4 regions of the Janthinobacterium sp. NKUCC08_JDC genome follow, and region 3 is predicted to be linked to each of the others. Evidence: predicted binding sites of a transcription regulator. Region 3 holds the regulator's gene; each other region holds the start of a gene.
What was found. Region 3 encodes LexA, which represses DNA repair genes until DNA is damaged. Its sites were predicted from a motif close to ACTGTATNNNNATACAGT; they were not measured.

Region 1 (7,422 bases), on a different contig from region 3:
ATATGCGTCGCGCAGCTCCTGGAAGGCTGCAGGATCGTCTTCGGGACGCGTCACCTTCAGGCGCTTCGCATACGCGCGCTTGAGGGCGCGTTCGTCGCCGGTCGGCTCCGTGCCCAGGATTGCCCACAGGCTGCGCTGTCCCTTGTCCATGCCGCCGTCCATTTACAGGAAGCTCTCGCTCTCGACCTGGCGCAACACGTCATCCAATGCCTGGCGGGCCTTGCGGATGGTGTTCGGGTCCTGCGTTTCCAGCGCGGCCTGGAAGTTGGCCGTGTGCGCAGCCAGGTACTGGCGCACGTCGCCCAGCGACTGTTCGTACAGGCGGTCGGCGCGTGTGACCAGGGTGCGGTTTTCCAGCTGCTCGCGCGGGTGGATCTTCAGGTCGGCCAGTTCCGCAAAGCGCTGCTCGATCTGCTCCGGCGTCATCACGCCCGCGTTGTCGCTGATAATCATCTTGTGGCGTTCCTGCGTGGCCAGTACCGTCACTTCCGCTTCCAGCACGCCGCTGATGTCATAGGTGAAGCGCACGTCGATGCCGATCTCGCCCGCTTTTTTCGCGGGGATCGGGAAGCTGATCTTGCCGAGGAAGACGTTGTCGGCCACCAGGCGCGACTCGCCCTGGAAGATCGCCACGTTGATTTCCTTCTGGTTGTCGTAGATGGTGGTGATGTTTTCCGTGCGCGAGACGGGCACCACGGAATTGCGCTCGATGATGGGCAGGTAATGGCCGCCTTCATACTGGTTCGCACCGACCTGGCGCGAAATGGAAATGCCGAGCGAGTATGGCGCCACATCCGTCATGACCACTTCGTCGAGGGCCGCGTCGCGCATTTTCAGGCCCGCCTGCACGGCGGCGCCCAGCGCCACGGCTTCGTCCGGGTCCAGGTGGATGGCGGGGAAGCGGCCGAACATGCGCGACACGAGTTTGCGCACCAGCGGCATGCGCGTGGCGCCGCCGGCCAGCACCACTTCATTCAATTCCGCAGCGCGGATGGTGGCGTCGCGCAGCGCCCGTTCCACGGGCAGGCGCAGGCGAGCCAGCAGCGGCTCGCACAATTGCGCCAGCTTGTCTTCGCCGATCTCCCAGCTGTATTCCTTGTCCTGGTAGCGCGTAGCCATGCGCACGGACGGCTGCTCCGACAGCAGGCGCTTGACGCGCTCGGCCTCATCGCGCAGCAACTGCTGCTGGCGCGGGTCGAGCAGGCGGCTGCCGACGGCGTCGCGCAGGCCGCTGCCTTCCAGGAAGGCGTCGACCAGCACGGTAACGAAGTCTTCGCCGCCGAGGAAATTGTCGCCGGCCGATGCGCGCACCTCCATCACGCCTTCGAACAATTCGAGAATCGACACGTCGAACGTGCCGCCGCCCAGGTCGAAGACGAGAAATTTGCTTTCCTGTTCCTTGTCGCGGATGCCGTAGGCCAGCGCGGCGGCCGTCGGCTCGTTGAGCAGGCGCTCCACGCGCAAGCCCGCCAGCTGGCCGGCGATGCGGGTGGCTTTGCGCTGCGCATCGCTGAAATACGCGGGCACGGTGATGATGGCTTCCTCGACCTTGTGGCCGAGGAAGGCTTCGGCATCTTCCTTCAGCGCGCGCAGCACCATCGACGACAGTTCTTCCGGCCGGAATTGCTGCGTGCCGAGGGTGATCTTCTTCTCGCTGCCCATGTAGCGCTTGAAGACGGCCGCCGTCAGCTGCGGGTGCGTCTGCAGGCGCTCGCGCGCGGCGCGGCCCACCAGCACGGTGCCGTCGTCATCGATGCTCACGCACGACGGCGTCAGGTGCTCGCCGAGCGCATTCGGGATGATGGAAGCCTTGCCGTCGCGCCAGATGGCGACCAGGCTGTTGGTAGTGCCCAGGTCGATGCCGATGATCATCAGATATCCGCCTCCGCCTCATTGCCGTGTTCTTCGATCCAGGCGCGGCGTCCTGCCGCTTCGCCCTTGCCCATCAACATATTGAAGCGCAAGGCCGAAGCCATGTGATCGACTTCACCGAGCGTGACGGGCAGCAAACGGCGCGTGTCCGGATTCATCGTCGTTTCCCACAGCTGCTCGGCGTTCATCTCGCCCAGGCCCTTGAAGCGCGAGATCGACCAGGCGCCCTGTTTCACGCCTTCCTTGCGCAGCTTGTCTTCGATGGCCACCAGTTCGCCGTCGTCGAGCGCATAGATTTTCTGGATTGGCTTCTTGCCGCGCGCGGGCGCATCGACCCGGTACAAAGGCGGGCGGGCGATGCAGATGTGGCCCTTGTTGATCAGGACCGGGAAGTGCTTGAAGAACAAGGTCAGCAGCAGTACCTGGATGTGCGAGCCATCCACGTCCGCATCGGACAGGATGCAGATCTTGCCGTAGCGTAGGCCGGACAGGTCGGGTGTATCGCCCACGTTGTGCGGGTCGACGCCGATGGCCACGGCGATATCGTGGATCTCGTTATTGGCGAACAGGCGGTCGCGGTCCGTTTCCCACGAGTTCAAGACCTTGCCGCGCAGGGGCAGAATCGCCTGGAATTCCTTGTCGCGGCCCATCTTGGCCGAACCGCCCGCCGAATCGCCCTCGACGAGGAACAGTTCATTGCGCGCGATGTCCGACGATTCGCAGTCGGTCAGTTTGCCCGGCAAGACGGCGACGCCCGACGATTTTTTCTTTTCCACTTTTTGCAGCGAGCGCTGGCGCGACTGCGCCTGCTTGATCACCAGTTCGGCCAGCTTCTTGCCGTAGTCGACGTGCTGGTTCAGCCACAGTTCCAGCGGCGGCTTGGTGAAGGTCGACACGAGGCGCACGGCGTCGCGCGAGTTCAGGCGCTCCTTGATCTGGCCCTGGAATTGCGGGTCCAGCACTTTCGCCGACAACACGAACGAGGCGCGCGCGAACACGTCTTCCGGCAGCAGCTTCACGCCTTTCGGCAGCAGCGAGTGCATCTCGACGAAGTTTTTCACGGCGCCGAACAGGCCGTCGCGCAAGCCCGATTCGTGCGTGCCGCCATTCGAGGTGGGAATCAGGTTGACGTACGATTCACGCACGATGGCGCCTTCTTCCGTCCACGCCACCACCCACGCCGCGCCTTCGCCTTCGGCAAAGCCTTCCGAGTCCGGACCCGCGTATTGCGCGCCCTCGAACAGGGGAATCAGGGTTTCGCCATTCGATACCTGCGCCAGCGTTTCGGTCAGGTAGCCGCGCAAGCCTTCCGCGTACTGCCACGTTTGCGTGTCGCCCGTTTTTGCGTTGGTGAGTGTGACGGTGACGCCCGGCAGCAGCACGGCTTTCGAGCGCAGCAGGCGTTGCAGCTCCGTTTGCGAGATGTTCGGCGAATCAAAGTATTTTGCATCGGGCCAGGCCGTGACGCGCGTGCCGGACTTCTTGCCGTCGCGCGGGGCGGGGCGGGAATTCAAGGGCTCGATCACATCGCCATTCGCAAACACCATGTGGTGCAAGCCGTTGCCGTCGCTTTCCTTGCGCCAGACGGTGATTTCCAGGCGCGTCGACAGCGCATTGGTGACGGACACGCCGACGCCGTGCAGACCGCCCGAGAACGCGTAGGCGCCGCCTGAACCCTTGTCGAACTTGCCGCCCGCGTGCAGCCTTGTAAACACGATTTCCACGGTCGGCACGCCTTCTTCCGGGTGCAGGCCGACGGGAATGCCGCGGCCATTGTCTTCGACGGTGATGCTGCCATCCGTGTTTTGCGTGACGGCGATGTGCGTGCAATGACCGCCCAACGCCTCGTCGGAGGCATTGTCGATCACTTCCTGAATGATGTGCAGCGGATTTTCAGTGCGGGTGTACATCCCCGGGCGCTGCTTGACGGGTTCCAGTCCTTTCAGGACACGGATGGATGATTCGCTGTAGTCGGATGCTGGTTTTTTAGTGGCCATACGTGTTCAAGCTAAGTAAAGACAGTGGTTGGAACGCCAGGTCAGGGCACTGCGGGCGCAATGACAGCGGCGGCGATAACTGTATGAATATACAGTATATCCCGTCCAGCGTCACTGGGGGAGGGCAGTGCGGCAGGCCAGGCGTCCTTGTGCGGACGCTCGCGCATTCTATCTTGATCGGCGGGCAATAGCGCTACTCCAAGGCAACAACAGTGCGCCGCGCGCGTGGTTTTGCGCCAATTGTGATGGATTTTATGTGGTAAAGCCCCCGTTTTTACATCTTGTTTACATGCGCCTCCCCAGTCTTTACGAATTTTTTAGACCCTTTTGGCTAATCTGCTCACTATCAAAACAAACCTGAATGAGGGTGGGAATGGATCTCGTGTATCTCGGCTTGATTGCCGTGTTTTTCGTCCTGGCGGCCGGCTTCGCCGTCGCCTGCGACAAATTAGGGAGCGTCAAATGAACGCGTTTTATGTGCTGGGCGCCGTCGTCTCGGCTGGTTTGCTCGTCTACCTGCTGGTGGCGCTGCTGAAGGCGGAGGAACTGTGATGACGACGCAATCGATACTGTTATTGGTGGCTTTCCTGGCCGTGCTGCTGGCCGCCGGCTATCCGCTGGGCCTGTACATGGCCAAGGTGGCCGGCGATGCGCCCGTGCGCGGCCTGGGCTGGCTGCAAAAGCTGGAAAACCTGCTGTACCGCTGGTCCGGCCTGCCCGCCGACAAGGCCATGGGCTGGAAAAGCTATGCCATCGCCCTGATCGTCTTCAATACCGTGGGCGCCGTCTTCGTCTACGGCCTGCAGCGCCTGCAGGGCTTTTTACCGTTGAATCCACAGGGCCTGGGCGCCGTCAGCCCCGATTCCTCGTTCAATACCACCGTCAGCTTCGTCGCCAATACCAACTGGCAGGGCTATGGCGGCGAACAGACCATGAGCTACCTGACCCAGATGCTGGGCATGGCAGGCCAGAACTTCTTTTCGGCGGCCACCGGCATCGCCGTGATCTTCGCGCTGGTGCGCGGCTTCGCCTCGCGCTCGGGCAAATCGATCGGCAATTTCTGGGTCGACCTCGTGCGCTCGACCCTGTACATCCTGCTGCCGTTGTCGCTGGCCCTGTCCGTCGTCTTCATGGGCGAAGGCATGATCCAGAATTTTTCCGCCTACAAGGAAGTGACCCTGCTCGACCACGTGGCGTATGAAACGCCGAAAATGACGGCCGACGGCCAGCCCGTGCTGGATGCGGCCGGCAAGCCTGTGATGGAAGCGCAAGTGGCGACGACGCAGACGATCGCCATGGGTCCCGTCGCGTCGCAGGAATCGATCAAGCTGCTGGGCACGAATGGCGGCGGCTTCTTCAACGCCAATTCCTCGCACCCGTATGAAAACCCGACCGTGCTGTCGAACTTCCTGCAGATGCTGGCCATCTTCATCATTCCCGCCGGCCTGTGCTTCACCTTCGGCCGCATGGTGGGCGACCTGCGCCAGGGCTGGGCCGTGCTGGCCGCCATGACACTGATCTTCGTCCTCATGACGGCCGGCGTGATGAGCGCCGAGCAGCAAGCCAATCCATCCTTGCAAGCGCTGGGCGTGGACCAGCAGGCCAGCAGCCTGCAATCGGGCGGCAATATGGAAGGCAAGGAAACGCGCTTCGGCATTAGCTCCTCGACCCTGTTCGCGGCGGTGACGACGGCCGCATCGTGCGGCGCCGTCAATTCCATGCACGACTCGTACATGCCTTTGGGCGGGATGGTGCCGCTGCTGCTGATGCAGTTCGGCGAAGTGATTTTCGGCGGCGTGGGCACGGGCCTGTACGGCATGCTGATGTTCGCCATCCTGGCTGTCTTCATCGCCGGCCTGATGATAGGCCGCACGCCTGAATACCTGGGCAAGAAAATCCAGGCCTATGAAATGAAGATGGTCTCGCTGGCCATCCTGATCACGCCAGCCCTGGTGCTGACGGGCACGGCGATCGCCGTGATGGTCGAACCGGGCAAGATCGGCGTGGCCAACCCGGGCGCGCACGGTTTCTCCGAAATCCTGTACGCCTTCACGTCGGCCGCCAACAACAACGGCAGCGCGTTTGCCGGCCTGTCTGCCAACACGCCGTTCTACAACGTGATGCTGGCGATCGCCATGTGGTTCGGCCGCTTCGGCGTGATCGTGCCCGTGCTGGCGGTGGCCGGTTCGCTGGCGGCCAAGCAGCGCCTGTCGGCCAATGCCGGCACCATGCCCACGCACGGCCCCATGTTCATCGGTCTGCTGATCGGTGTCGTCGTCCTCGTCGGTGTATTGAATTACGTTCCCGCGCTGGCCTTGGGCCCGATCGTCGAACACCTGCAACTTTTCATCAAATAAGAGGCTACCATGTCACGCACAAGCCTGACTTTGTTCGATTCCGCACTGATTGGCCCCGCCGTCGTCGATGCGTTCAAAAAACTCGACCCCCGCACGCAGTGGCGCAGCCCCGTGATGTTCGTTGTCTACGTGGGCAGCATCATCACGAGCCTGCTGGCGACCCAGGCCGGGATCAGCGACGGCCAGGGTGAAGCGCCATTCGGCTTCATCGTCGCCGTCGCCGTGTGGCTGTGGTTTACCGTGCTGTTCGCGAACTTCGCCGAAGCGCTAGCCGAAGGCCGCAGCAAGGCGCAGGCGGCCTCGCTGCGCGCCCTGAAGCAAACGGTGATGGCAAAGAAAATGCAAACGCCGAAATACGGCACCTCCTGGCTGCCCACGCCGGCCACCGACCTGCGCAAGGGCATGACGGTGCTGGTCGAAGCCGGCGACGTGATTCCCGCCGACGGCGAAGTGACGGCCGGCGTGGCTTCCGTCGATGAAAGCGCCATCACGGGCGAATCGGCGCCCGTTATCCGCGAATCGGGCGGCGACTTTTCCGCCGTCACGGGCGGCACCCGCGTGCTGTCGGACTGGCTGCTGGTGCGCGTTTCCGTCAACCCCGGTGAAGCCTTCATCGACCGCATGATCGCCATGGTCGAAGGCGCCAAGCGCCAGAAGACGCCGAACGAGATCGCCCTGACGATTCTGCTCGTGGCCCTGTCGATCGTCTTCCTGATCGTCACCGTGACCCTGCTGCCGTATTCGCTGTTTTCCGTGGCGGCGGCCGGCAGTGGCACGCCGGTGACGATCACGGTGCTGATCGCGCTGCTCGTGTGCCTGATTCCGACCACCATCGGCGGTTTGCTGTCCGCCATCGGCGTGGCCGGCATGAGCCGCATGATGCAGGCCAATGTGATCGCCACGTCGGGTCGCGCCGTGGAAGCGGCCGGCGACGTGGACGTGCTGCTGCTCGATAAAACGGGCACCATCACCCTGGGCAACCGCCAGGCGTCGAGCTTCGTGCCTGCGCCCGGCGTGACGGAGCAGCAGCTGGCCGACGCGGCGCAGCTGGCCTCGCTGGCCGATGAAACGCCGGAAGGGCGCAGCATCGTCGTGCTGGCCAAGCAGAAGTTCAACATCCGCGAACGCGAAATGGCCAGCCTGCACGCTACCTTCGTGCCCTTCACGGCGCAAACGCGCATGAGCGGCGTCGATAT
Region 2 (7,422 bases), 170 kb from region 3:
ACGGTGGATAGCTCGGTTGCGCATCGGCGCGTTGTTCGTTGAGCAGCTGTGCCAGGCGGTCAAAGCCAATGGCGGAACGGTAGAGGGGAGCAAGGTCAAAAGTACGCATGATAAATATCCTTTTCAAATGAAGCGATAAGAGGGGCGGACCTCACGATGAGCATCCGCTTGTTACCGATATACGGCCTCTCCAGCCCCTTTCAAGGCCTTGAAATTGGCGAAAAGTGCCCCAGACGCCGCGAAATTTGTAAGAAAATTTTACATGACCCATCCCGGGGATTTTGCATGGCGCCGCCCATGCGGGGCCGGCTTTTGGTGTATGCTGGCGGCATGAACAATGACACCGACATCCAGCTCAGCGGCCCCTTCAAGGCCACCGACGGCTCCGGCCGTGCCCACGACATCAAGGCCATCCGCATCTTCGACGAAGGCTACGGCATCATCGACGTCTACGTCGATTTCGCCGCCCCGCTCGAAGCGGGCGCCTACAAGGACAAGACCCTGGTCGGCCACATCCTGGCCCGCCTGCGCAGCCTCGGCTACGTGGGGCCCGACTTCGGCCACGGCGACCTGGGCCTGCAAGACAAGAAACTGATCGTTCTGGAAGCGCCCGAGGAATTCTCGGCCTTTGCCGTGAGCAAGGGCTGGAAGGATCTTTCGGCCGAGTTTGACGAAGACTGATCCGTTTTCTCCCCCATCTGCGCCGCGCCAGCTTCTGCTGCCGCGGCGTTTTTCATGGGCGGCCGCTTAGTTACTTAGCTGATATAGCGCGCACTCCACGCGGCGATCACGTTGGCGACATAGGCCGCGTCATCGCGCCCCGTCAACAGATGGTCGGCATCGTCGAGCGAAACGAAGCTTTTCGGGTGCTTGGCCGCCGTAAAGATATCCATCGCATTCGACAGGCTGACCGTCGTGTCGTTCGGCGCGTGCATCACCAGCAGGGCGCGGCGCAGGCCGGCGATGTGCTCTTTTAAGCTGTGGCTGCCCGCGTCGTCGACGAATTGCTGGCGGATGCGGAAGGGCCGCCCTTCCAGCTGCACCAGCGCTTCGCCTTCGGCGGCGATTTTCTCGAGGTGGTCGCTGAACATGCGCGTCACGTAGGCGGGCGTGCTCGGCGCGGCCAGGGTGGCGATGGCGGTCGCTTCCGGCACTTGCGACGCGGCGGCCAGCACGGCGGCGCCGCCCAGGCTATGGCCGATCAGCAATTGCGGCGCGGCGTGTCTGGCCCGCAAAAAGTCGGCGGCGGCGACCAGGTCGTCCACGTTCGACGAGAAATTCGTGGCGGCGAACTCGCCTTCGCTGGCACCCAGTCCCGTGAAGTCGAAGCGCAACACGGCGATGCCGTGTTCCGTCAAGCCTTGCGCGATGCGCCGCGCGGCCAGCACGTCCTTGCCGCAGGTAAAGCAGTGGGCGAACAGTGCGTAGGCGCGGATGGCGCCGTCGGGCGCATCGAGGCGCGCCGCCAGCACATGGCCGTGCGCGCCGGGAAAATCTTGCCGGGTGGATTTCATTGTCTCAGATCAAAGCTGCCGCGCAGCGCGGCCGATGGCGCATTGTAGCGCCGTCCGGCCACGGCTGTTTTAGCCACGCGATGGTATGTCGAGCCCCTTGATGACGGCAGGCCGGGCCAGGAAAGCATCCAGCACGCGCTGCACGTTCGGGAAGTTGTTAAAACCGACGAGATCGCCCGCACCGTAAAAACCCACCAGGCAGCGCACCCACGGGAAGATGGCGATGTCGGCAATCGTGTATTGGCTGCCCATGATCCAGTCGCGGCCCTGCAGGCGCTGCTCGAGCACGCCCAGCAAACGCTTGGCTTCGCCGAGGTAGCGTTCGAGCGGACGCTTGTCCTCGTAATCCTTGCCGGCGAATTTGTGGAAGAAGCCCACCTGGCCGAACATGGGGCCGATGCCGCCCATCTGGAACATCAGCCACTGTATCGTTTCATAGCGCAGGCCCGTGTCCTGGGGGATGAACTTGCCCGTCTTTTCGGCCAGGTACAGCAGGATGGCGCCCGACTCGAACAGCGCCAGCGGCTTGCCATCGGGACCGTTCGGATCGAGGATGGCGGGAATCTTGTTGTTGGGATTGAGGGACAGGAAGGCGGGCGATGTCTGGTCGTTTGTCTCGAAGCTGACCAGGTGCGGCTCGTAGGCCAGGCCCAGCTCTTCCAGCAAAATCGAAACTTTGATGCCGTTCGGCGTCGGCAGCGAATACAGCTGCAGGCGCTCGGGATGAAGGGCAGGCCATTTTTGGGTGATGGGGAAGTCGGAAAGCTGTGTCATGGATATCCTTTGTTTCAATGAAAGATGCGGCGCCGGGAAGCCAGTATAGCCAAGCATGGCAGTTTCAGCAGGACAGCCCATTCAGCCAAACAAGCCATGCAAAAACCAGCGCGGCGCGGCGTCTTCTCCGCTGCCGGCAATGCGCTCGCGGTAGACCCAGTAATGGGCGTGGTCGAGGCCTTCGGCGATGAAGTAATCGCGCGCCTGCGACTGGCCCCACCAGCCCGCCTCTATGCGTTCGGCAACGGACACCATTTTCAAGGGCGAGCCATAAAACGGCCGGTGCTCGCGCATCAGCAGGGCGATGGGCTGGGCCAGCAGCCAGCCGGGACGGGGCATGCCGGGCAAGCCTGGCGGCAAGTCCGGCAGCGCGTTTTTTGCGCCGGCCTTGGCCGGCAGCGGCAGCCACTGGTTGGCCGCCTCGGGGCGGTAATCGGCGCGCGGCGCGGCCTGCAAGACATTGTCCGTGCCCAGGCGCGCCACCAGCAATTCCAGCAGGCGCTGGCGTTCCTGCGGCGTGCCGCCCGGCTCGGGAAACAGGCTGTCGCTGGGCGGCGCCATCGGCTGCACCTGCAGCGCTTCCAGGGTGAGGCCGATCACGGGCGCCTCCAGCACCAGCTGCGCCAGGCGCTCCTGGAGCAGGCGCACCAGGTGCTCGTCGCGCCACACGGCCTCGCCCAGCGCCAGGTCGATGACGGTGGGCGGACGCGCCACCCTGCCCCGCTCGTGCGCCAGCAGCAGCTGGATGCGCTCGACGGCAAATTGCCGCGCGCACAGCCAGCCCGTCATTTGCTGCAGCAGGCGGCGCGCGCCGAACAGCAGCGCGTCGGCATGCTCCACGCGGTCGAACAATTCCAGGCTGGCGCGGAACGTGGGCGGCGCTTCGAGCCACACGAACAATTCCGTGCTGTGGCCATGCGCATCGTCGAGCATATCGAGCAAGGCCCCGCCGCAACGGCGCTGCAAGCCGGGCCGCGGCAAGTGGCGCAGCTGCCCCAGGGTGCGGCAGCCGATGCCCTCGAACCAGTCGAGGTAGGGGCGCGCGGGCGGCAGCAAGGCGCACGGCAGGCCGTCGAGGCGGCGGGTGAGGCTCTCCATGCCCAGCACGCGGCGCCGGCGCATAGCGGCGCGCGCCAGCAGCCAGGCGCCGCGCGCCGTGGGTGCGCACGACAACTGGGCCGTGTAGCCGAGCGCGCGCAAGCTGGCCGCGATGTGCCGGCACAGGGCGCGCACGCCGCCGAACAGGCGCAGGCTGGCGCCCGCATCGACCAGCAGGGTCGCTTCCTCGCCTTGCGCCACCAGCGGTGAATATTGCAGCAGCGCCAGCGCCACCGCTTGCAAGGCTTGCGCTTCCAGTTCAGGCGAGCGCTCGTGCAGGCGCGCCTGCGGCGCCAGCATCAGCGCACCGGCGCGGCACATGCCCGGCCGGATGCCGGCGGCCCGCGCCAGCGGCGACACGGCCATCACTTGCTCCTGCTCCAGCACCACGCCCAGGCTGTCAGCCGACCAGCGCGGGCAAAACACTTCGAGCGGGAGCCGGGGCAGGCACAGGCCGATCCAGAGTCGCATGGCGTCGCAATAATGAAGGAGGTTGCAGGGGCAGGAACAGGGGCGCGTCGCGCTGCGGTCCCCGGCGCTTGATGAAGCCGATCTCGATACCGCCGGCGGCCGGGCGCACGGACAGACGCAGCGGCGCCGGCGACGCATCCTGGGCGGCGTGCAGCGGGCGCAGCATGCAGAACAGGGTGTTACCGCTTTGCGCGGCCAGGTGCAGGCGGCGCAGGCTGTCGGCGCGCACGTGCGGCTGCCAGAACAGCAAGGCGCCGCAGGTACCACTGCGCAAGATGTTTTCCGCCGCCCACAAGGCATCCTTGCTGCCGGCGCTTTTGAGCCACAGCAGTTGCGATGGCGCCAGTCCCTGCGCGGCCAGGGCCAGCGCCTGCGGCGGATGGGGCGGCTGCAACAGCACGATGGGCAAGCCCGGCAGTTGCGCCAGCGCGGGCGCCAGCAGCCGCAATTCGCCGCTGCCCGGCTGCTGCACCAGCAGGTCGATCAGGCTGCCGCTGGGCCAGCCGCCGCCGGGCAGCTGCGCGGACAGGGCGGCAAAGCCCGTGTCCAGGCAGCGCGTGGCGCCCTGCCCCAGCTGCGATGCGCGCCACAAGGACGGGTGCAAGGCTTCCGGCGAGGCCATCAATTGAGAATGTTGCATCATTGGATAGATAGATGAATACTGTATGTATATACAGTACTATCCAGCTCCACTTTTAGCAAGGTTTATCTGACTGCCGCTACCGCCGGGGCCGCTCCGCCATGTCCGAAAAACCCCGTTTTTGGCATCGATTGCTGTACCATAAGCACTCTCCTTACCGGTTGGCAACGTACCAGCCGGCTTCCTCCGTCCATAAGGAAACGCATTTGACCACCATCCAAATCATCAGCGCCATCGTCTTCGGCCTCGCGCTCATCCACACCTTTGCCGCCAAGTCCTTTGAAACCTTGTCGCGGCGCCATCCCCGCCATGCGGGCCTGCTGCACTTGCTGGGCGAAGTCGAAGTCGTGTTCGGCTTCTGGGCCTTCATCCTGATCCTCATCATGGCCTTTGTCTCGGGCAGCGATGCGGCCATCGAGTATGCCGAGTCGCGCCATTACACGGAGCCCCTGTTCGTCTTTGTCGTCATGGTCGTGGCCGCCTCGCGCCCTGTGCTCGACGCCGTGCAGCGCCTGTTGAAAAGCGTGGCGCGCGTGATGCCGCTGCGCACGGAACTGGGCCTCGTCTGGCTGGGCCTGGCGCTCGTGCCCCTGACGGGCTCATTGATCACGGAACCGGCCGCCATGACCCTGGCCGCGCTGATGCTGGCGCCGCAAATCTTCCGCCTTGGCATCCCTGAATGGCTGAAATACGGCGCGCTGGGCGTGCTCTTCGTCAACGTTTCCATCGGCGGCACCCTGACTTCGTACGCGGCGCCGCCCGTGCTGATGGTGGCCACCACGTGGAACTGGGATAGCGCCTACATGGCCAGCCACTTCGGCTGGAAGGCCGCCATCGCCGTACTCGTCAACGCCACGGGCGTGAGCATTCTGCTGCGCAAATACCTGCACAGCAACACTTCCGACATCAAGCCGAAGGCCGGCGAGGTGGAAGCGCCAAAAGTGCCGCTGGCCGTCAGCCTCGTGCACATGATCGTGCTGGCCGGCGTGGTGACCCTGGCGCACCATCCCGTGCTGTTCATCGGCCTGTTCCTGTTCTTCCTCGGCTTCGTGCAGGCGTACGAGCGCTATCAAAGCCCGCTGATCCTCAAGGAAGGCTTGCTGGTCGGCTTCTTCCTGGGCGGCCTGGTGGTACTGGGCGGCATGCAGCAATGGTGGCTGCAACCCATCGTCTCGAGCCTGAAGCCGCTGGCCCTGTTCTTCGGCGCCCTGGGCTTGACGGCCATTACCGATAATGCGGCCCTCACTTACCTCGGTTCGCTGATCGTCGGCATGACGGATGAAGCGAAATACATGCTGATGGCCGGCGCCGTGGCCGGTGGCGGCCTGACCGTCATCGCCAATGCGCCGAACCCGGCCGGCGTGGCCCTGCTGCGCCGCGGCTTCAAGGATGAATCGATCGGCGCCATCGGCCTGCTGGCCGGCGCCCTGCTGCCGACGGCCGTGGCGGCCTTGGCCTTCCTCGCTTTGTAACGCTACTCACGGGGCGGCTGCCGGCCGCCCCCGCTTCCCTCAGTTTCCCGCCTCAGTTACCCTCATACACGAGGAAATGCAGCCGGTCATAGAACAGGCTGTAGGCATAGTCGAACGTGCCCACACTGCGAAAGCCCTTGTGCAGATACACTTGCAGCGCTTCGCTCTTTTCCCACACCGTCAGAGTGATGCGCGCGCAGCCCTTGCGGCTGGCCAGGTCGCGGATTTCATGGAACATCTGCCTGAATAAACCCTGGCCCCGGTATTTCTCGTCGATGGCCAGGCTGCTGACGAAACAGTCGTCGGCACGCGCATGCGCGAGCACGAATTCATCATAGGCATCGTCGAGCGCCTTCATGTCGTCACGGTAATAGGAGACGGCGCCGCAGGCCTGGAACTCGTCCATCGTCGCGGCCGTGAAAAAGCCGATGAAACGCCCGTCCTCGTCATGCAGGCCGTGGATGTGCGCCAGATACGGGTCAATATTCTGCCGCCGCTGCAATTCGACAAATTGCAGATTCAATTTATTACCGAACGAGCAGTATTCGAGGTAGCTGGTGGCAAACAGCAGCTTCGCCATGCGGTTCTTCGTCTCGTCGTCCAGCAGTTCGCCCGGCACCAGCGTGAGCGGCGCATGCGACAGCAGGTCCGCCTGCGCCTCGTCACCTGGCGGGGCCACATCGCTGACGGCCGGCATGCGGCTGCCGTGGCGGCCCACGGTCGGGCGCCAGAAAGCACCGGCGGCAATATGCTGCGAACGGTGGGCCAGCAGGTAGCGGCAAAAGACGCTATTCACGCGGTCGAGCTGCGGGTCGTCCGACAGCACCGAGTAATAGTGGAAATGGTCGATGTCGGCACGCAGCTGGGCCGCATACGCCATGCGCGGCACTTCCTCGATATCGAACACATCGACGATGTCGGGCAGGATCAAAGGATCGTCAAGCTGCCAGCCGATCTCGTCGAGCCGCGCCACGCAACGCGCATACGCGCGCCGTTCCTCGTCGCTCAAGGGAATGTGCATGTCGGTAATGATATCGTCCAGCAAGCGCATGCCGCGGATGCCGCCCGCCACCGCTTCCCGCGCACCGTCATACAGCACGCAATAGCGCTGGTAGAACTCGGCATGGCTGAGCACGGTCACGCCCAGGTTCTTCTTCCATTCCGCATAGAACTGGCCAAACAGCTGCGCCTCGAATTGCGGGCAGGAACGGGGAATCTGCGCGTCGATGCCCGCATAGGCGAGGTTCACATTGCGCTGGATCACGCGCAGCGCGGCATCGTTCTTCTTGGCGATCAGCATGCCCGTTTCATCGAGAAACAGATTCATCCAGCTGACATGCCGGCGCTCTTCGCTGCCATCCTCCTTGCGCTGGAAATAATCAGGCACTTCCGGCTTCATCAGGAAAATCGTCGCCGGATTATGCGGGATCGTATCGACATCCATATACATGCC
Region 3 (7,422 bases):
CAGGCGCGGCCAGTCTTCGTCGTTCAGGCGGCCGGTACGCAAACGGTGCTGGTCGAGCTGTCCGACGGAGCCGAGCATACGCATGGCCAGCTGGGCGCCGCCCATCTCCATCGAGAACACGGCCACGGGCAAGCCGCTGTCGATGGCCACGTTTTCACCGATGTTGACGGAAAACGCCGTCTTGCCCATCGAAGGACGGCCCGCCACGATCACCAGGTCGCCCGGCTGCAGACCCGAGGTCATGCGGTCGAGGTCGATGAAACCGGTGGGCACGCCCGTGATTTCACTCTGGTTGTCACGGCTGTACAGTTCGTCGATACGCTCGACCACCTGCGTCAGCAGGGGCTGGATGGCGGTCCAGCCCTGGGCGCCGCGCGCGCCTTCTTCGGCGATGGCGAAAATCTTCGATTCGGCCTCGTCAAGCATCTGCTTGACTTCCTTGCCTTGCGGGCTGAAGGCCGTACCGGAGATATCGTCGGCGACGGTGATGAGTTTACGCAGCACGCCGCGGTCGCGCACGATCTCGGCGTAACGCCGGATGTTCGCGGCCGATGGCGTGTTTTGCGCCATGGCGTTCAGGTAAGCGAGTCCGCCCACGTCATCGGCCTTGCCGAGCTGGGTCAGGGTTTCAAAAACAGTAATGACATCGGCTGGCTTGGAAGCGTTAACCATCTTAACGATTTGCTCGAAGATGATGCGATGGTCATAGCGATAGAAATCCTCCGCATGCATGAAGTCGGCGATGCGGTCATAGGCGGCATTGTCGCGCAGCAGACCACCGATGACGGATTGTTCTGCTTCGATCGAATGCGGCGGAATACGGAGGGAATCCAGTTGCGGATCAGAGGGGGCGTTCATGGCGCGAATTATACCCGCTTCGGCGTGCTGGCAAAAATAAAGGGCTGAAATTGAGCGAAAAAAAGGCCACAAAAAAGCCGGGCGAACCCGGCTTTTCATAGTGCGGCAATGCTTGCGGGCCAGGCCCGCAGACAATTACGCGTTCGCGTCTGGAACGACAGCGATAACAACTTCCACGACCACGTCGGTGTGCAGAGCAACCGAAACGTTGTGCTCGCCAACGATCTTCAGCGGGCCGGTAGGCATGCGGATTTGTGCTTTTTCAACAGCAAAACCTTGCTTGGTCAGCGCTTCAGCGATGTCGAAGTTGGTGACGGAACCGAACAGACGGCCATCAACACCAGCTTTTTGAGCAACTTGAACGGTCAGACCGCTCAGTTTTTCGCCCTGGGCTTGCGATGCGGCCAGTTTGGCGGCAGCAGCTTTTTCCAGTTCGGCGCGCTTGACTTCGAATTCAGCCACAGCGGTTGCCGTAGCACGACGTGCCAGGCGTTGCGGGATCAGGAAGTTACGTGCGTAACCGTCTTTGACTTTGACGACTTCGCCGAGGTTACCGACGTTAACAACTTTTTCTAACAGAATGATTTGCATAGTTCTTCTCCAGGAATATCTGACCGATTAAGCGTGGTGCAGATCGGTGTATGGCAGCAGCGCGAGGAAGCGAGCGCGCTTGATTGCGGTGTCAACTTGGCGCTGGTAGTGCGCTTTGGTACCGGTCAGGCGTGCTGGCATGATCTTGCCGTTTTCTTGGACGAAGTCTTTCAGCGTGTCGACGTCTTTGTAGTCGACTTGCTCAACGTGAGCTGCGGTGAAGCGGCAGAACTTCTTGCGTTTGAACAACGGGTTTTGCTGTTTGCGTTTTTCTTTAAGCTTGAGCTTATTTTTGTCGAACTTTTTACCGAATGCCATGTCAGGCTCCTGTATCTAAAATGCGCTAGTCAGAATTGACTGCACTAAAATCAATGATGTGAAACACCAAACTCTTGCTGTTGCGGCTCTTCCTGGCCAGGAAACCCGTGAACTGATACACCCCGCCCAAGCTTGCCTGACTGAACCTGCCTGAGATTTCGCCAGCGGCTAGCGCGGCAACATCAAACTCGGTCAAACGGGCAATCCCTGCTTCCATCTGCTGCGAACTGTGTTGCAATACTGCATTCACAATCGGCAGCCCTGCCGGGGTATAGCGCAATATTTCGCGCTCGGCAATGATGGCGGTTACTTGTAGCTGGTTCAGCGCACGATCCTGGTCAAGAATTAAGCTGCTGCTGCGGCTGGAGCGGCTGCTGGTGCTTCGGTGCGGTGGCTTTTGGCCGCGTCTTCGCGTTGTACCGATTTCATCATCGGCGAAGGAGCTGTTTCAGCTTTCTTCATTTTAACGGTCAGGTGACGCAACACGGCATCATTGAATTTGAATGCTGTTTCCAACTCGACCAGGGTCTCGTTGTCGCATTCGATGTTCAGGCAGATGTAGTGTGCTTTAGGCAGCTTTTGGATCGAGTAAGCCATTTGACGGCGGCCCCAATCTTCCACGCGGTGAACCGAACCGCCGCGGGTGGTTACGCTGGCTTTGTAGCGTTCGATCATCGCGGGCACTTGCTCGCTTTGGTCCGGATGGACGATAAAGACTATTTCATAATGACGCATGCAAACTCCTTCAGGTCGGATTGATAATCGCCCACCCCGGCGTCAAGACGGGTGTGGGAAGGTCAGCCGAAGATTATAACCGTCTTTTGCAAACGTTTCAATCATTCCTTCCACAAGCGCCCGAAAAGCCCGTGCGCCACCGTGCTTTCCGACCGTGGACAAGTATTTCTTGCGAAATTCGCCCAAAACACGGAAATCCCCTTGCATAGTGGGCGATACTGTACAAAAATACAGACTGTTCATATAGACAGCATTTTAGTATGCACCCACCGCTCATGATCAAGCTGACAGCACGACAAGAACAAATCCTGAACCTGATCAAGGACGCGATTGAAAACACGGGCTTTCCTCCCACCCGTGCCGAAATCGCCAATGAACTGGGTTTCAAATCGGCCAATGCGGCCGAAGAGCATTTGCAGGCCCTGGCCCGCAAGGGCGCGATCGAGATTTCGCCCGGCACCTCGCGCGGCATCCGCCTGATCGGTGCGGCCGCCGAAGCGCCGCCATCGAAAGTGCCGGCAGCCCTGCTGATGTCGCTTCCCCTGATCGGCCGGGTGGCGGCAGGTTCGCCCATCCTGGCGCAGGAAAACCTGGAAGCGAGCTACAACGTCGATCCGGCCCTGTTCTCGGCCAAGCCCGACTTCCTGCTGAAGGTGCGCGGCTGGTCCATGCGCGACGCCGGCATCATGGATGGCGATTTATTGGCCGTGAAAAAAGTCGACAGCGCCAAGAATGGCCAGATCGTCGTCGCCCGCATCGGCGACGAAGTCACCGTCAAGCGCTACAAGAAGACGGGCTCCGTCATCGAACTGCTGCCGGAAAATCCGGACTTCAAGGTCATTACCGTGTCGCCGGAAGATGAATTCGCCCTGGAAGGTTTGGCGGTAGGCTTGATGCGCAGCTGGCATTAAACTGCCGCACGAAAAAAAGGGCCGCGACAGCATCCCTGTCGCGGCCCTTTTTACATGGTGCGCGGCTGCTTATGCGTCCAGTGCGCTGCTGAAATCTTCCAATAAGTCTGCTTCATCCTCGATACCGACGGACACGCGGATCAGCGATTCGGCGATGCCCATGCTGGCGCGGCGCTCGGCACCCATCTCGTAGAAAATCGTGTGGGCGACGGGAATGACCAAGGTGCGCGTGTCGCCGAGGTTGCTGGCGGGAATCGCAAGATTGAGACGATTGAGGAAATCGAAGCAGTCGATGCCATCTTTCAGCTCAAAGCTGAACAGCGAACCATAGCTGCGGAACATGTCCGTCGCCAGTGCGTGCTGCGGGTGCGACACCAGGCCAGGATAATGCACGGCCGCCACTCTTGGATCCGCCTGCAACATGGTGGCCAGCGCCAAAGCGTTCGAGCAGGTGCGATCCATGCGCAAGGCCATGGTTTCCGCGCCAACAGCGATATGATGCGCCGCTTCCGGCCCCAAGGATGCGCCGAAGTCGCGCAAGGCCTTGGCACGGATTTGCGCGATGCCCCACTGCGCGGGCGCCGCCTTCTTGTAGTTCTCGAAAATGTTCGGATACTGCGTCCAGTCGAACACGCCCGTGTCCGTCAAGCTGCCGCCCAGCGCATTGCCGTGGCCGCCGATGGATTTCGTCAAGGCATTGACCACCAGACCCGCGCCCACAGCTTTCGGGCGGAACAGGTATGGCGTCGTCATCGTGTTGTCGACGATGTACAAGATGCCCTTCTCGCGGCACAGGTCGCCGATTTTCTTCAGGTCGGCGATTTGCGTGCGCGGATTGGCGATGGTTTCCACAAACACGATGCGCGTGGCCGGCGTAATGGCCGCGGCCACATTGGCCACCTCGGTGGCGTCGACGAACGACACGCCGATGCCCTGCCCCGTCACCGTTTGCCACAAGCTGTTGGTGTTGCCAAACAAAAAGGCCGACGACACGACATGGTCACCCGCGCGCAGCAACGATTGCACCACGGCGCCGATGGCGCCCATGCCGGTGGCGAAGCACAGGGTCGCCACGCCGTCTTCCATCTTGTTGACCTTGTCTTCCAGTGAGGAGACGGTCGGATTGCCCTGGCGGCCATAACGGAAGCCCGGCTCCTTGCCCTGGAACACGGACGCGAGCTGGCGCGCATCGGCGTAACCGAAGGCAACGGAAGTATGCACGGGCTTGTGCAGCGAGCCGTGCTCGATGCCCTTGCGGCGGTCGTTGTGCAGGATGGTGGTGGTGAAGCCGTAGGTTTTTTTGTTGGTCATGGTGGAAGTTCCAAATACTCGTCTTGCCGCTTAACCCAAGGCAAGTGCCGGGGTCCGACCTGAGGGTCCGACCCCAAAAAAAGCCCGGCATCGGCCGGGCAGGTACTTATGCTTCCGTTGTCGCCAGGTTCAGGTTCAGCTGGGAACGCGGCGTATCTTCGGGCGCTGCCGCCTTCGGATGGTGGCGTGCATATTCCAGGCGGTCCAGGTACTCCTGCGACACGTCGCCCGTCACGTACACGCCATCGAAGCACGATGCCTCGAAGTTCGTCAGGGCCGGGTTGACGTCGGCGATCGCCTGCTTCAGCGCGCCGATATCCTGGTACACGAGGTAGTCGGCCGTGATTTCGCGGCACACTTCTTCCGTCGTGCGGCCGTAGGCGATCAGCTCGTCGCGCGTCGGCATGTCGATGCCGTACACGTTCGGGTAGATCACCGGTGGCGCGGCCGAGGCGAAGATGACCTTCGTCGCGCCCGCTTCACGCGCCATCTGCACGATTTCACGGCTGGTGGTGCCGCGCACGATGGAATCGTCGACCAGCAGCACCACTTTATCCTTGAATTCGGACGGGATCGCGTTGAGCTTCTGGCGCACGGATTTCTTGCGTGCCGCCTGGCCCGGCATGATGAAGGTACGGCCGATGTAGCGGTTCTTGATGAAGCCTTCGCGGTACTCGATGTTCAACGCCATGGCCAGCTGGATGGCGGCCGGACGCGAGGAATCGGGAATCGGCATGACCACGTCGATATGCACGCCTGGCAATTCGGCGCGGATCTTCTCGGCCAGGTATTCGCCCATTTTCAGGCGCGTGGCGTACACGGAAGCGCCGTCGATGACGGAGTCGGGACGGGCCAGATAGACGAATTCGAACACGCACGGGTTCAGGCTGGCATTATCGGCGCACTGGGCGCTGTGCAATTTCTTGTCGGCATCGATGAAGACGGCTTCGCCGGGACCGATGTCACGCACGAAGCGGAAGCCCATGCCTTCCAGGGCTACGGATTCGGAAGCGATCAGGTATTCGGGACCCTGCTCCGTTTCATTGATGCCCAGGCACAGCGGACGGATGCCGTGCGGGTCGCGGAAGGCCAGCAAGCCCACGCCGGCGATTTGCGCAACGGCGGCGTAACCGCCCTTGACGCGGCGGTTCAGCACGGTAACGGCCTTGAAGATGGCTTCCGGGTCCAGGTTCAGGCCCGTCGTCGCTTCCTGGATTTCATGCGCCAGCACGTTGAGCAGCACTTCCGAATCGGAATCGGTATTGATGTGGCGGCGGTCGTTCTTGAACATTTCCAGCTTCAACTGTTCCCAGTTGGTCAGGTTGCCATTGTGCGCCAGGGTGATGCCGAACGGCGCATTCACATAGAACGGTTGTGCTTCCTCTTCGCTCGACGAACCGGCCGTCGGGTAGCGGCAATGGCCGATGCCCGTCGTACCTTGCAGCGAACGCATGTTGCGCGTACGGAAGACGTCTCGCACGAGGCCGTTGGCTTTGTGCATGGAAAACATACTGCTGTGATTGGTCGCAATCCCTGCCGCGTCCTGACCGCGATGTTGCAAGAGCAACAATGCATCATAGAGCAATTGATTGACAGGTTGATGGGAAACGACGCCGACGATGCCACACATGGTGTGCTCCTAAACTGTGCTACTGATTTTAAAAAAATTCAAAATTTCACATGCTGCGCGTAAGCGGCAGGCAGATAAGGCTTGATGGCGCGCGCGCCCTGCTCCGCGAGCGGGCTGAGCTGCGCATTTTTCCAGAATGGCTGCTGCGGTATGGAAGTCATGCCACACAAGATGACGGCGGTCAGCACGATCACAAGGCCCCGCGCCACACCGAACAGGGTGCCCAGGGTGCGGTCGGCCAGGCTCAGGCCCGTCACCTTGACGAGCGCGTCGACCGTCATGGACAGCAATCCCATCAAAATGCGCACGCCGATGAACAGCACGACGAAAGCCAGCAACAAACGGATGGCTTCGCCGGGCACGGCTTCCGGCAGAAATTTCGCCAGGGTAGCGCCATACGCATTGGCAATGACGAACGCCACGATCCAGCTGACCAATGACAGTATTTCCTTGACCAGGCCACGCATCATGCTGATCAGCACGGACGTCACCAGCACGAACAGCACCAGGTAATCGAAGATCGTCACGCGCGCTCAGCCTTGCAACATCACGCCGGTACCAGGCTGCCGCCCAGGCCCAGCTTTTGCAGCTTGGCACGGGTCTTTTCAGCGTCTTCGCGGCTGCCGAACGGCCCCACGCGCACGCGGATGCGCTCGCCCGCCGGGCTCGAGACTTTCTGCGTGTACGACTTGATGCCCGCATCGCGCAGCTTGTCCTGCAATTCGTCGACCTTGTCCTGCGTCGCCAGGGCCGCCACCTGCACCACGAACTTGCCGCTGCCGGCATCGTGCGCCTTGTCCTGTGCTTTCTCTTGCGGCTTGCCTTCCAGAATCGCCAGCGCGCGCGCGGCATCGTCAGCCGATTGCGCCGGCTTGGCAGGCTTCGGCTCGGGCTTGGCTTCCGGCTTTACTTCATGCTTGGGCTCAGGCTTGGATTCGGGCTTGGACTCATGTTTCGGCTCGGGCTTGGTTTCGTGTTTCGGTTCCGGTTTCGGCTCCACCTTGACCGGCTTGGGTTCAGGCTTGGGTTCCGGTTTCGGTTCCACATAGGTCGGCTTGACCGGTGCAG
Region 4 (7,422 bases), 270 kb from region 3:
GATGGCCATGGCCACGACGCGGGCGACCGCGCCATCGCTGCCGTCGCGCAAGTGCTGCGCAGCGTCACGCGGGGCATGGATACGGCGGCGCGCTTCGGGGGCGAGGAATTCGTGCTGCTGATGCCGGAGACGCCGCTGCCGGTGGCGCTGGAAGCGGCCGAGCGCCTGCGCCTGGCGGCGGCCAGCTTGCGCGTGGAATGCGATGATGGCCAACTGGTCAGCCTGACCATCAGCATCGGCGTGACATCCAATACGCCGCAACCGACCGCACCAGCCAGGCGGGAAGCGGACCACTTGACCGATCTGCTGATCCGCGCCGACCAGGCCCTGTACCGCGCCAAACATGGCGGACGGGACAGGGTTGAGTGGAGCTGAACCCGCTCCCCTTATTGACCTGATGCCCTATTCGGCGTCAGGCTGCTGCGACGGATGGGCGGCCGCAAACGCGGGCAAGCCGGCGCAATGCGCGTGGATGCGCGCCACGCGCGGGTATGGCGCCAAGTCGATGGCGAAGCGCTGCGCATTGAATACCTGCGGCACCAGGCAGCAATCAGCCATCGTCGGACTGTCGCCATGGCAGAACAGGCCCGTGCCGGCCGGATCGCCCTGCGCCAGCAGCGCTTCCACGGCCGCCAGTCCCTCGGCCATCCAGTGGCGGTACCACTCCTGTTTGGCCTCGTCCGACAGCCCCAGAGTGTTTTTCAGGTATTTCAGCACGCGCAGATTCGTCAGCGGATGGGCATCACAGGCGATGGCCAGCGCCAGCGCGCGCACCCTGGCGCGTCCCAGCGCGTCCGCCGGCAGCAGCGGCACGGCTGGGCGCGTCTCGTCGAGATACTCGAGCATCGCCAGCGACTGCGTCAGGATGGCGCCATCGTCGTCGAGCGCCGGCACCAGGGCCGACGGGTTGACGGCGCGGTAGGCTGGCAGCAACTGCTGGCCGCCGTCCTGCAGCAAGTGCACGGGAATGCTGTCGTAGGCGATGCCTTTGAGATTCAAGGCGATGCGCACGCGGTAGGCAGCCGAACTGCGGAAATAGGTGTACAGCTTCATGGGGCGCTCTCCCCTCAGGCGCGGCCGGCGTACAGGGCCACGGTCTGCTCGATGCTGCCGAAGATGCTCGCGCCCGCCGCGTCGCGCATCTCGATGCGCACCGTGTCGCCGAACTTCAGGTAGGCCGTTTTCGGCGCGCCGTGCTCGATGGTTTCATACATGCGCACCTCGGCCAGGCAGCAATAGCCCACGCCGCCGTTCTCGATGCTCGATCCGAACAGGTTGCCCTGCTTGTTCGACACGGTGCCGGAACCGACGATGCTGCCGGCGCCCAGTTCGCGCGTCTTCGCCGCATGCGCGACCAACTGGGCAAAGTTGAAGGTCATGTCCTCGCCCGCATTCGGCTTGCCGAACGGCTTGTCGTTCAAGTCCACCAGCAGCGGCAAATGCAGCTTGCTGTCCGCCCAGTCGGCACCCAGTTCGTCCGGCGTGACGGCGACGGGCGAAAACGCGCTGGCCGCCTTCGATTGGAAGAAACCGAAACCCTTGGCCAGTTCGCCCGGGATCAGGTTGCGCAAGGAGACATCGTTGACCAGCATGACGAGGCGGATCGCTTTCGCCGCGTCGTCCACGCTGGCGCCCATGGCCACGTCGCCCGTAATCACCGCCACTTCCGCTTCCAGGTCGATGCCCCACTCTTCGGACAAGGCGAAGATCGGGTCGCGCGGGCCGATAAAACTGTCCGAGCCGCCCTGGTACATCAGCGGGTCCGTGTAGAACGAGGCCGGCACTTCCGCGTTGCGCGCCTTGCGCACCAGTTCCACGTGGTTGATGTAGGCGGAACCGTCGGCCCACTGGTAGGCGCGCGGCAGCGGCGAGTGGCACAGCTTTGCATCAAACGGCTGCGCGTCCGGAGCCTGGCCCCCGTTCAGGTCGGCGTAGGCCTGCTCCAGCTTTGGCGCGACCGCGTCCCAGTTGTCGAGCGCGGCCTGCAAGGTGGGCGCAATGGCGGCCACGCGCTGGTACTGGCGCAGGTCGCGGCTGACGAGGATCAGGGCGCCGTCGCGGCTGCCGTTTTTCAGGGTTGCGAATTTCATGGTGTTCCTTGTTCGGTGTATTTGTCAGAGAGTGTCGGTCCGGTGCGCTCAGGCGTCTGCCGGCGCGTGCATCCAGGCGGCGTGCTTGGGCGCGCGGCGCGTCTGCGACCATTCTTCCAGCATTTCCCATTTGACGGCGTCCAGTTTGGCCATCATCTCCGGCGTGCCCACGTTAGCCGCCAGCTCCAGGCGGTGGCCGTTCGGGTCGAAGAAATAGATCGACTGGAAGATGGCGTGGTTGACGGGACCGAGCACCTCGATGCCGCCGGCGACCAGGCGCTCCTTGGCGGCCAGCAGTTCCTCCATGCTGCCCACTTCCAGCGCCAGGTGCTGCACCCAGGCCGGGGTATTGCGGTCGCGGTCCATCGGCGGCTGCGTCGGCAGTTCAAAAAAGGCCAGCACATTGCCATGGCCCGCGTCGAGGAAGACATGCATGTACGGGTCCGGCGCCTTGGTCGACGGCACCAGGTCTTCGGCGATGGCGAGGACGAAATTCATGTTCAAATGCTTGACGTACCACTCGACGGTTTTCTTCGCGTCGATGCAGCGGTAGGCGACGTGGTGGATTTGCTTGATCTTCATGTGCTTGTCTCCAATGAATGGCGCCGTGGGCGCGTTGGCTGGCCTGTTTTTCAGCTTTTCACCATTAGAATCGAGTTACAGCTATCATACAAACAATTTTTAACCATTGATTTATCGGATTATCTTATGAGTCCCAGCCTGCGGCAAATGCGCGCCTTCGTGGCGCTGGCCAAGACCGGCAGCTTTACCCTGGCCGCCGAATACCTGCACGTGACGCAATCGGCCTTGAGCGGCTTGATCAAGGAACTGGAAAGCGTGCTGGGCGTACGCGTGGTCGAGCGCAGCACGCGCAAGACGCAACTGTCGGAAATCGGCCGCGAACTGTATCCGCTGTTTGAAAAGATGATCGAGGACCTCGACGGCGCCATGGCCGGCATCGCCCAGCGCAAGGCCCTGAAAACGGGCATGGTGCGCATCGCCGCCCCGCAGATGATGGCGTGCACACTGCTGCCGGAGGTGATCGCCGCCTACCGCCAGGCGCACCCGGACGTGCAGCTGCGCCTCGTCGACTGCCCCGTGGAGAATGTCTCGGCGCGCGTGTTCAGCGGCGAAGTCGATTTCGGCATCGGCCCCGAGCGCGACCCAACGGCGGAGATCGCCGCGCAAGCGCTGTTCGAGATGCCCTTCGTGCTGGTCTTCCCCGAGCAGCACCCGCTGCAGAAAAAGGAAAGGGTCACCTGGGCCGACGTGGGCGACTACCCGTTCATTTCGCTGCAGGGCCAGTTCACGGAACGCCTGCTGCGCGACATGCACGGCGCGTTTCGCGAACTGTCGCTCAATCCCTATAACGAAGTGACCTTCATGACGACGGCATTGGCCATGGTCAGCGCCAACCTGGGCATCACGGTCTGCCTGCCGTACGCGGAACCGATGGTGAAACTATATCAATTGCACATGCGCGCCCTGCACGAGCCGGAACTGACGCGGCGCTTTTTCGTCTACACGAAGACGGGCCGTTCGCTGTCGCCGGCGGCCGAAAGCTTCATGGCCTTCCTGTTCCGCTTTGTCGAGACGCACGAGTGGAACGTGGGAGCTGGCAGCGGCGCGGCACGCGACGCCCTGCCCGCAGGCGGCCCGGCTGGCGCCGCTTTATAATGGCGCATCGCCCTTTGCCGCCTACGCCATGACCCAGCCTGCCCAGAACGACCTGTCCGCCATCGACGCCGCCACCATCGCCATCAACCAGCGCATGAACAAATTCGACGGCCATGCACAGGTCTGGCTGTTCGGCTATGGGTCGCTGATCTACAAGGCCGACTTCCCCTACATCGAACGCCGCCCCGCCAGCATCGCCGGCTGGACGCGGCGCTTCTGGCAAGGTTCGCATGACCACCGCGGCACGCCAATGGCGCCGGGCCGGGTCGCCACCATCGTGCCGCAGGCGGGCGCCGTGTGCGACGGCATGGCTTATCTGATCACGCCCGAAGTCTTCGCCCACCTCGACCACCGCGAAAAGAACGGCTACCTGCGCCTGGCCACCGACATCACCTTCGAGGACGGCGGCAAGGTCGAAGGCCTCGTGTACATCGCCAACGAGGAAAACGCCGCCTTCCTGGGCGCAGCCCCGGAACTGGATATCGCTCGCCAGATCGCCCGATCAAACGGTCCCAGCGGCCCGAACAGCGAATACCTGCTGCATCTGGCCAGCGCCTTGCGCGAGCTGGGCAAGAGCGATCCGCATGTCTTTGCCATCGAGCAACATCTGGCGCAGATGCACGCACCTGCACAGGATAACGCTGCAGGATAATGCTACACGTTAGCCCTACACGATAGCGCCGCAGCGCCTCCGCTCCAGCAGCGGTAACGACGGCTTAACTTGGCTTAACTTCTTAAAACAAATCCAGCTGTCCCGCATTGCCATTTTTCACTTTCGCGCCCAACGGCGGCACCATCAGAGGCCGGCGGAACTGAGTGCAATCGAGCTGCTTGAAGCGGCCGCCCTTGCCATGCAGCCCCAGCCGGTGCACGGCCTTTTCAAAGCGCTGGCGGATGAGGTCGGCCCACACGCCTTCGCCCCGCATGCGCGCGCCGAACGCGCTGTCGTAATCCTTGCCACCCCGCATTTCGCGCACCCGGTTCATCACGCGCTGGGCCCGTTCCGGGAAGTGTGCTTCCAGCCATTGCTGAAACAGCGGGCTCACTTCCCACGGCAGACGCAGCACCACGTAATGGGCATGGATGGCACCCGCGTCGCGCACGGCTTCGAGCAGCTGTTCGATTTCCGGCTCCGTCACGAACGGGATGATGGGCGCGATGCTCACGCCCACGGGAATACCGGCCTCCGTCAGCGTGCGGATGGTGCGCAGCCGCCGCGCCGGAGCAGCCGCGCGCGGTTCCAGGGTGCGCGCGATGGCCGGATCGAGCGTGGTGACAGTCACGGCCACGGCCGCCAGATGCCTAGCCGCCATGGGTGCCAGAATGTCGATATCGCGCTCGATCAGCGACGATTTCGTGATCAGCGCCACGGGATGGTCGCACTCCTGCAGCACTTCCAGCACGCGCCGCGTCAGCTGCCGCTCGCGTTCGCACGGCTGATACGCATCGGTATTGACGCCGAGGGCGATCGGTTCGGGAACATACGACGGCCTGGCCAGTTCGCGCCGCAAGAGTTCAGGGGCGTTCACCTTGGCGTAGATGCGGCTTTCGAAGTCCAGGCCCGGCGACAGGCCCAGATAGCTGTGCGTGGGACGGGCAAAGCAATAGATGCAACCATGTTCGCAACCCCGGTACGGGTTCAGAGAGACATTGAACGGCAAATCGGGCGAAGCGTTGCGCGTGAGGATGGTGCGCGCCTGCTCATCGCTGACCTGCGTCTTCCAGGCTGGCGCGCCGCCTTCCCCGGCCTCATCGTTCCCTGCCACGCTCCAGCCATCGTCGAAACCGGCGCGCGCATGCACCTCGTAGCGCCCTTGCAGGTTCGAGACGGCCCCACGGCCCTTGTGAGCTTTCAGCGATTGCGGCGGCAGCATGGCTTGCCCGGCGAAGCTGTCATCGTGCTCTGGAATGATTGCTTTCATGAACGGCCCCATCAACTGTATATACGTACAGTATACTATGCCGCTGTCCGGCCAATATCAAGGGCTGCCATGGTGCTATTTCAAGCTTTTTCACCCTGCGGCATGACATAACTCAACTGCTGCGCGACAAAACCGTCAAATGCCGTGATCAGGGGAACGAAGCAGGCCGCGTCCTGCTCCAACTGCATCAAGGCATAGCACGTCGCTTCCAGGCTCGATAACTGATCTGGCGCGTGCGCCTTGCGGATCAGGTAATGGGAAGCGGGCGTATCGCGCAGTGGCAGGCGCGGCAGCTGTTGCAACGGGGGATTCATATATAGCATCTTGCGGCTCTTACGCCAGGTGGCGTCCAGCACCACCAGCCGCAATTGGCTGGGATCGAGCAAGATGGCGGGGTCGAGCACTGGCGGCGGCGCGATGCCCAGCGAGCGGTCGCCTGGCGTATCCGGGTACAGCAGCACATTGTGCTTGCCGGCCAGCAGCCCGGCGAGAACATCGGGGGCAAACTGTTCGCCCGTCAGCATGCGGCTGTTGGGCAGGCTCAGGTGCAGCAAGCGGGCGCTGCCCTTGGCATTGTGGACTTCCAGCGGATGCTGCAGGATCAGCACTTCCACCGCATGGGAAACGGGGGCGATCCAGCGGCAGATGCAGCTGGACACGGCGCGCAGGCAAGCCGGGCAGCGCGCGCGTTTTCCGGGTTCAGCCGGGAAGGAGGATGCAGCGGGTCGGCTGGCGGTATGGCCGACGGTATTACTGGACGGATGGCTGGAGGTACGGCGGGTGGTCATGGTGGAGCGCGTTCGCGGCTGTCTTCAAGCCGCGATTGTAGCGCCCGCACCATGCCAAGGGGAGTTTGCGCTTAAAACTCTTCCCACTCGTCGGCGCCGGATGCCACCGGTGCCTTCGGCGCGCGTGCACGCACAGCGTCCGCTTGCGCCGCCTTGCCCGGCGCGGGTGCCGCCACGGCTGGCGCCGGCGCGCGGTGCCTTGCGGGCTGCATGGTGGGCCTGGTGACAGGTCGCGTCGCAGGTCGCATGGCAGCTGGTGCGGATGCCGTCACGGACGGGCTGGCACTGGCCGACACATAGTGCTGCGTTGCATCGAGCTTGAACAGGCCCACCACGTCGGCCAGCTTGGCCGCCTGTTCCTGCATGGATTCGGCCGCCGCAGCCGCTTCTTCCACGAGGGCGGCGTTTTGCTGCGTGACCTGGTCCATCTGGCCGATGGCCTGGTTGACTTGTTCGATGCCGGTGCGCTGTTCATCGCTGGCGTCGGTGATCTGGTTCATGATCTGCGTCACATGGCTGATGCTTTGCACGATCTCGTCCATGGTGCGGCCCGCCTTGTCCACCAGTTGCGAACCGGCTTCGACCTTTTGCACGGAATCGTCGATCAAGCCCTTGATTTCCTTGGCCGCCGCGCTCGAGCGTTGCGCCAGGTTGCGCACCTCGGAAGCGACGACGGCAAAACCACGGCCCTGCTCGCCGGCCCGGGCCGCCTCCACGGCCGCGTTCAAGGCCAGGATATTCGTCTGGAAGGCGATGGCGTCGATGACGCTGATGATATCGACGATCTTGCGCGAGGAATCGTTGATCGAGCCCATGGTGCTGACCACTTCCGATACCACCACCCCGCCCTTGCTGGCGATCTGCGAGGCGTCGATGGCCAGCTGGTTGGCGCTGCGCGCATTGTCGGCGTTGAGTTTCACGGTGGAGGTCAGCTCTTCCATGGAA

Region 1: a site for LexA is predicted at 3,948-3,965, ahead of KO538_RS07730 (DNA topoisomerase IV subunit B). Genes of this name have one in related genera too.
Region 2: a site for LexA is predicted at 4,518-4,535, ahead of imuA (translesion DNA synthesis-associated protein ImuA). Genes of this name have one in related genera too.
Region 4: a site for LexA is predicted at 5,704-5,721, ahead of KO538_RS02765 (PA0069 family radical SAM protein). Genes of this name have one in related genera too.

What each region holds. Positions count from the first base shown of each region.
Region 1 is NZ_JAHKQW010000002.1:370,608-378,029, reverse strand. Features, by position in the region: gene KO538_RS07740 (J domain-containing protein) at 1-150, opposite strand, end outside; gene KO538_RS07735 (molecular chaperone HscC) at 163-1,872, opposite strand; gene KO538_RS07730 (DNA topoisomerase IV subunit B) at 1,872-3,869, opposite strand; gene kdpF (K(+)-transporting ATPase subunit F) at 4,332-4,421, shown strand; gene kdpA (potassium-transporting ATPase subunit KdpA) at 4,421-6,226, shown strand; gene kdpB (potassium-transporting ATPase subunit KdpB) at 6,236-7,422, shown strand, end outside.
Region 2 is NZ_JAHKQW010000001.1:1,015,872-1,023,293, forward strand. Features, by position in the region: gene KO538_RS04680 (Hsp20 family protein) at 1-109, opposite strand, end outside; gene KO538_RS04685 (hypothetical protein) at 331-681, shown strand; gene KO538_RS04690 (S9 family peptidase) at 756-1,514, opposite strand; gene KO538_RS04695 (glutathione binding-like protein) at 1,584-2,288, opposite strand; gene KO538_RS04700 (DNA polymerase Y family protein) at 2,370-3,857, opposite strand; gene imuA (translesion DNA synthesis-associated protein ImuA) at 3,787-4,497, opposite strand; gene KO538_RS04710 (putative Na+/H+ antiporter) at 4,704-5,969, shown strand; gene KO538_RS04715 (GNAT family N-acetyltransferase) at 6,022-7,422, opposite strand, start outside.
Region 3 is NZ_JAHKQW010000001.1:845,265-852,686, forward strand. Features, by position in the region: gene KO538_RS03880 (replicative DNA helicase) at 1-858, opposite strand, end outside; gene rplI (50S ribosomal protein L9) at 994-1,449, opposite strand; gene rpsR (30S ribosomal protein S18) at 1,477-1,767, opposite strand; gene priB (primosomal replication protein N) at 1,793-2,092, opposite strand; gene rpsF (30S ribosomal protein S6) at 2,113-2,502, opposite strand; gene lexA (transcriptional repressor LexA) at 2,778-3,413, shown strand; gene KO538_RS03910 (cystathionine gamma-synthase family protein) at 3,483-4,724, opposite strand; gene purF (amidophosphoribosyltransferase) at 4,831-6,354, opposite strand; gene KO538_RS03920 (CvpA family protein) at 6,393-6,881, opposite strand; gene KO538_RS03925 (SPOR domain-containing protein) at 6,902-7,422, opposite strand, start outside.
Region 4 is NZ_JAHKQW010000001.1:575,592-583,013, forward strand. Features, by position in the region: gene KO538_RS02735 (GGDEF domain-containing protein) at 1-375, shown strand, start outside; gene maiA (maleylacetoacetate isomerase) at 403-1,053, opposite strand; gene KO538_RS02745 (fumarylacetoacetate hydrolase family protein) at 1,068-2,090, opposite strand; gene KO538_RS02750 (VOC family protein) at 2,139-2,672, opposite strand; gene KO538_RS02755 (LysR family transcriptional regulator) at 2,799-3,767, shown strand; gene KO538_RS02760 (gamma-glutamylcyclotransferase) at 3,829-4,419, shown strand; gene KO538_RS02765 (PA0069 family radical SAM protein) at 4,502-5,641, opposite strand; gene KO538_RS02770 (tRNA-uridine aminocarboxypropyltransferase) at 5,770-6,477, opposite strand; gene KO538_RS02775 (methyl-accepting chemotaxis protein) at 6,549-7,422, opposite strand, start outside.